Linked DNA regions of Undibacterium sp. 5I1. The protein of the gene in region 1 interacts with the protein of each later gene in a pairwise test. Links are inferred from orthologs where the notes say so. Each region holds a gene or a part of one and is shown on either strand. Other genes may lie near its edges.

Region 1 (3,163 bases):
ATGTGCGCGAGCCTATTGGCATGAGCGGCATTCGTCTCGAAGTCAAAGTACATATCGTCACTGGTGCAGTTTCCGCGGTACAGAATATCGTCAAGTGTGTACGCCGCTGTGGTCTGGAAGTGTCTGATTTGATTTTGCAGCCAATGGCATCGGCCGAGGCAGTGCTGACCCGCGATGAAAAAGAGCTTGGCGTTGTCCTGATTGATATCGGTGGCGGCACGACAGACGTGGCTGTGTTTAGCGAAGGTGCAATCCGTCATACCGCTGTAATCCCAATTGCCGGTGATCAGATCACCAATGATATCGCTATGGCATTGCGTACACCAACATCAGAAGCAGAAGAAATCAAGATTCGTTTTGGTGTTGCCAAACAGGTGCTGGCCGACCCATCTGATTCTTTGGAAGTACCGGGTCTTGGTGATCGTGGTCCGCGCTCGTTATCGCGTCAGGCTTTAGCTGCTGTGATTGAACCGCGGGTCGAAGAATTATTCGCCTTAGTGCATCAGGTAGTGCGTGAATCTGGTTATGAAGATGTGCTGTCCTCCGGCATCGTATTGACGGGTGGTTCCGCGATCATGCCAGGCATGGTAGAAATGGCTGAAGATATCTTTTTAAAGCCGACACGTTTAGGTATGCCGGTGTATTCGGGGCAGTTAGCAGATGTCGTACGCAGCCCGCGTTACGCCACAGTTTTGGGGTTGTTGTTGGAAGCGAAGAAGCAGTATATGCGTGGTCATATTGTTACGCGGCAGGAAGGTTCTGCAAAAGCAGTATGGCAGCGCATGAAAGAGTGGTTTTTGGGGAATTTTTAAGCAGTTTTTTGGTGTATTTTTTCGCATAAATAGTAGTAATCATTTTATAATGTTCTGATCCGCAGTTATTAGTCGCTAGGCGTGACACCGTTGTTGAAAATTTGTATTTCAAACGTGATGCCTATCGACTAAAAACTGCCTACCTAAAGGAGTCATGATGGAGTTCGATATGGTTGATAACGCTACGCAAGGCACCGTAATTAAAGTCGTCGGTGTTGGTGGCGCAGGTGGTAATGCTGTGCAGCACATGATTAACAAAGGTGTGGCAGGAGTTGAATTTATCGCTGCTAATACTGATGCTCAAGCATTGCTGCAATCTAAGGCACACAACGTCATTCAAATCGGTGAAACCGGTTTGGGTGCAGGGATGAAGCCGGAAGTCGGTCGCCAGTTGGCGGAAGAATCCCGTGCTCGCATTCAAGATGCATTACGTGGTTCGCACATGGTATTTATCGCTGCTGGTATGGGCGGTGGTACCGGTACTGGTGCTGCCCCCGTAGTGGCACAGATCGCCAAAGAATTAGGCGCGCTGACGGTTGCTGTGGTTTCCAAACCTTTCTCATACGAAGGTAAAAAATGCATGGACATCGCTGACGAGGGTCTGGAAGCCTTGTCACAGCATGTGGATTCGCTGATTATTATTCTCAATGAAAAATTGGAAGAGATCTACGAAGACGACAGCATGATCGAATGGCTGCAACACGCCGATGACGTGCTCAACAACGCGGTTGCCGGTATTGCGGAAATCATCAATGTTCCAGGTCATATCAACGTTGATTTCAATGACGTGAAAACGATCATGGGCGAACAAGGTAAAGCGATGATGGGTACGGCAACAGCATCCGGTGTTGATCGTGCACGTATTGCGGCAGAGCAGGCAGTTGCTTCGCCGTTGTTGGATGGTATCGATTTGTCCGGTGCTCGGGGTGTCTTGGTCAACGTGACTGCTAGCCGCGGTCTCAAAGGTAAAGAAATCAAAGAAGTCATGGCGGCAGTTCGCGCTTTTGCAGCACCTGATGCTTCTATCGCACAAGGTATCGCTTACGACGATACGATGGGTGATGATATTCGTGTCACAGTGGTGGCAACTGGCTTGGGTCGGGGCAAGAAAAATATCCAGTTGGTACAAACACCAATGCTGCGCACAGGTACTCATAATGAACCAATGATGGCGTCGCCAACGACAGCTTCGGCTGGCATGCATTCAGGTACGACGACTGCTTCCAGTGGTTTTGATGGCTTGAGTAAGCCGGCAGTATGGCGTCGTGAGTCTGCGTCAGATACGGTTCGTGCTTTGGAAAAAAATGGTATGGAAACTTATGACATTCCCGCGTTTTTAAGAAAACAAGCTGATTAAAATCTAGCCATAAAATCTGACAAAACCCATAAAAAACCCGCATTTATGCGGGTTTTTTATGGCTTACTTTTTAAATAATTTTAAATTATTTCTTAAATATCACTCGCCAGACCCAGAATTTGTCTGGATCTAGCGATGTTGCTATTAACCGCCAGTTACAGCCTTGACCGCAGCTGCCGCATCTACAATGCCTGCGCCACAACCTGGGCAGTTTGCTGGTGCAGGGCGAGCTGTTTTAATCAAGATGCTTTTTACTTGTGCCGGAGTTAATCTGGGATTAACTGACAACATTAAAGCCACTACGCCAGCCACATGTGGTGTCGCTTGAGAAGTACCAGAGTACATACCATACGTAGAATCGTTAGTAGCAACGGTTGTACCTGTTGGCAAAGTCGATGTGATCTGATCATTCGCTGTTGTGAAGCCTCCGCCCGGAGCCGCGACGGTTACTGTGCCGCCGTAGTTGGAATAGCTCGCACGACCACCTGCAATCGAAGTCGATGCTACTGTAATTACACCTGGGCAGTTCGCTGGCGATGACAGTTTGGCATCAATACTTGAATTGCCGGCAGCAATTACAATCACCGTGCCAGCTGCGATCGCGCTTTGATATGCGGTTGCGCTAGTACGAGTACAAACACCTGTGCCACCTAGAGAAAGATTCAGGACATTGGCTCTGTTGATGTTATCTGGTATGCCGCTGATATGAAGTCCTGCGGCCCAAGCTACTGCGTCAGCAATATCAGAATCATAGCCACCGCATTTGCCGAGTACGCGCAAAGGCAGCACTTTTGCTTTTGGCGCGACTCCTGTGATGCCAATGCCGTTTGTAGCAGCAGCCACGATACCTGCAACGTGCGTACCATGCCAAGAACTGTTCGATGGACCACACGATGTGTCAGTTGCACTGACCCAGTCACCTAAGTCGATTGCGTCTGGACCACGAACACTTGATGCGCCAGCTGGTAAGGCAATCCGTGCTACTGCAGGGCTA
Region 2 (3,185 bases), 230 kb from region 1 along the record:
TGGTCAGACTGTGGGTGCCGTACTGACTTTGCACGCCCCAAAGCGTATGGGAGGGCGGTTACATGCGCTACAGCATTCTGAGGGTAGCGGTTTTCATTTCATTATCGGTGAGTCCGAGCAAATCAAGGCACTAAAAGTACGTGCAGCTAAAGTGGCTGTCGTGGATGCACCCTTGCTGATTACCGGTGAGACAGGGACCGGTAAGGAGTTATTAGCGCAAGCTTGCCACGGTGTCAGTGCTCGTAGCAACGCGCCTTTTCTGGAATTGAACTGTGCCGCTTTACCTGAGAGTTTGGCTGAGAGTGAATTGTTCGGTTATATGTCCGGCGCCTTCACCGGTGCGCAACGTGGCGGTAAACCAGGCCTGATAGAAATGGCGGACGGCGGTACCGTATTTTTGGATGAGATTGGCGAAATGTCGCTCTACTTGCAAGCGAAGTTATTGCGCTTCCTGAATGACGGCAAGTTTCGTCGCATTGGTGGTGATAAAGAGGTTAAGGTTAACGTTCGCATTATCAGCGCCACCCACCGTAATTTGCGCAAGATGGTACATGAAGGCTTATTCCGTGAAGATCTGTTTTATCGGCTGAACGTACTTCATTTAGAAATGCCAGCCTTACGCGAAAGACCAGACGATATTTTGCAATTAGCCCGGCATTTTATTGAACGCGCCTGCACTCAGGCGCAAAAGCCCGTGTGTCGTTTGAACTCGGCCGCTTGCGCCGCGTTGTTGTCTAATCGTTGGCCTGGTAATGTCCGCCAGCTTCAGAATGTGGTTTTTAGAGCGATCACTATGTCTGATCAGCGTGTATTAGACGCAGCAGATTTAGATTGGGCTGAGGGTAGTATCACGGCAGACGAGGTTCATATTGATGCTGCCGAAAGCTGGGAGCTGTCCGTTAGAGAGTTTGAATCAGCCTTGCTAGAAAAGCTCTACTCACAATATCCATCTAGCCGCAAACTTGCTGCCAGATTAGATACGTCACACTCAATGATCGCGGCTAAACTCAGGAAATACGGCATACCTCAAAAACGCTGATACTTATCCCAAACATTGATTTTTGAATGGCAATCAAGAGCGAGCAGGTAGATTTAATGAGAGTTAATGACTTGATTGTGATAAATCTTCGTCAGGCTCTTCTGGTAAGTTGACTGCAGGGATTGTATATTTTTCTTCAGCCCATGCGCCCAAATCAATTTGTTTGCAGCGATCAGAGCAAAAAGGCCGGTAAGGACTCGCTTCCGACCAAACCACTTTTTTGCCGCAAGTAGGGCAATCTACAACTGTACTCATATAATTAATTCCAACTAAAGACGATCAGCGCATTGCACGATATCGCCATACAAAAACTTTTATAAGCACTCAACTCAAGGTTTATGAGTAGTGCGTAGCAAACAAAAAATTAAAAATTACAAAGTGTCAGATCAAATGGAATATCGCTTTCAAATGCCTTAGGTTTCATCGTTCCATCTTGCGACATAAAGCGTATCCAAAGCATATATTTATTAGCAGAAATTTCTGGAATAGCGCCCATATCTTGTACTAAAGTGACGCGTAACAGCTGATAAATTTTCCCTTGTAGCATTTGCTGATAACTGCCTGTTTGTGCAATCACTTTTGTAGTTACGCCAGACTCACGTAATAACCTCAGCACAATATTGATCGCATCAAATAGAGGAGCTATAGGTGCAAACCAGTTAGAGATATCGGAAAAGCGTTTTTCAGAGGTATTTTTTTGCCAGGCATGATAGCTAGGGAGATCAAATTCGCAAGCGCCGCCTGGAATAATGGTACGACCGCGAATACTCATCAACCATTCGTTATCGCGAACATTTTGCCCAGTCTTACCTGTGGAGGCAATTAGAGCACTACTTGCACGATCAACTTCATCCAGAATTTGATCCAGCATATCCGCTTGTACATTTGGATTTGATTTGAAGCTGATGAGAGTATGTTTTTGTCGTTCTAGTTCTTGGAGTAAATCAGACTTAAGGTCGGCACGACCAGCAACCTCCAGCATTTCAAAAATGGTGGACAGTGCGACGTGATGCTGCATAGGATCAGACTGATGTAGAAAAAAAGTGAATTTTTCATACAGATCTTCTAGCCGCAATAACGTGCGAATACGCTCGTTAAAAGGGTATTCGTAAACAATCAAAATAATGTCCTTGTTTAAATTGGTGCCAACGCGCAAGTGCCATATGATTCTGAACCATGCTGACTAAAATTACAAACGTTGTATGAGGATTATCAGTCATTTTCCTCGAGATTAATCAAGGATGATTTGGCTAATTGCAGATATTGACTGTGTAACTTTATAACCTGCTTATGAATCTGCGTTAAATCGCCCTCATTAAAAATAATATCGTCGGCGGCTTCAAGTCTTTGTTCTCGACTGACTTGAGCGTGCATGATGGCTAGTACTTGCTCTTGACTCAATCCATTTCTTGCCATAACACGGCTAATTTGAGTTTCTTCTTGGCAGTCGACTACTAATATTCGGCTGACTTTTTGTCTCCAATTGCTAGATTCGACCAATAGGGGAACAACAAATATAGTGTAAGCGCCATTTACGTTTTTTGCCGCTCGATTTGTTTCTTGACGTATTAACGGGTGAAGAATATTCTCAAGTTGTAATTTCTTTGCTGGATCGGCAAATACGCATTCGCGCATTTTTGCTCGATCCATTGCTCCATCAGGTTGAATAAATTCTGCACCAAATTCATTTTGGATTGGTTTAATAGCTATTCCATTGGCTGCAGTAAGTTCATGGGCGATTAGGTCGGTATCAACCAGACTTGCGCCAAGCTCTGCGAACATATTGGCAATAGTAGTTTTACCACTTCCAATACCCCCAGTAAGTCCTAAACTAAAGGCGCTTATTGCATGCATTAGCCTAGTAATCCCAAATAGTGTTGAGACAGCGTTTTCCCCCAAATTAGCGCAATTAAACCCGCCCCTGCCAAATAAGGGCCGAATGGAATGGGATTATTTCTACCCATTTTTTTAAAAACGATCATGCTAATACCAACTACAGCACCGACGGCCGAGGAGAGCAACACAATCACTGGTAGCATGCTCCAACCCATCCACGCGCCAAGCGCTGCGAGTAGTTTGAAATCACCATAACCCATGCCATCTTTTCCAGTAGCTAGCTTAAACAACCAGTAGATCGACCATAGAC

The links.
Region 2: the proteins of ftsZ (region 1) and zapD interact in binary tests that used the Escherichia coli proteins (3 or more experiments, as listed by UniProt). The link is inferred for Undibacterium sp. 5I1 from one-to-one orthologs.

What each region holds. Positions count from the first base shown.
Region 1 is NZ_JAVIWI010000001.1:4,358,333-4,361,495, forward strand. Bases 239-3,069 are described here. They hold ftsZ (cell division protein FtsZ), read left to right. Parts: upstream 239-969; coding sequence 970-2,169; downstream 2,170-3,069. Other genes in these bases: ftsA (cell division protein FtsA), read left to right, coding at 239-812; RGU72_RS19070 (S8 family peptidase), read right to left, coding at 2,314-3,069. Outside these bases: more of ftsA, read left to right, coding at 1-238; more of RGU72_RS19070, read right to left, coding at 3,070-3,163. UniProt on the Escherichia coli protein: Essential cell division protein that forms a contractile ring structure (Z ring) at the future cell division site. The regulation of the ring assembly controls the timing and the location of cell division.
Region 2 is NZ_JAVIWI010000001.1:4,591,419-4,594,603, forward strand. Bases 282-3,134 are described here. They hold zapD (cell division protein ZapD), read right to left. Parts: upstream 2,160-3,134; coding sequence 1,404-2,159; downstream 282-1,403. Other genes in these bases: RGU72_RS20050 (sigma-54-dependent transcriptional regulator), read left to right, coding at 282-1,039; yacG (DNA gyrase inhibitor YacG), read right to left, coding at 1,103-1,294; coaE (dephospho-CoA kinase), read right to left, coding at 2,252-2,893; RGU72_RS20070 (A24 family peptidase), read right to left, coding at 2,893-3,134. Outside these bases: more of RGU72_RS20050, read left to right, coding at 1-281; more of RGU72_RS20070, read right to left, coding at 3,135-3,185. UniProt on the Escherichia coli protein: Cell division factor that enhances FtsZ-ring assembly. Directly interacts with FtsZ and promotes bundling of FtsZ protofilaments, with a reduction in FtsZ GTPase activity.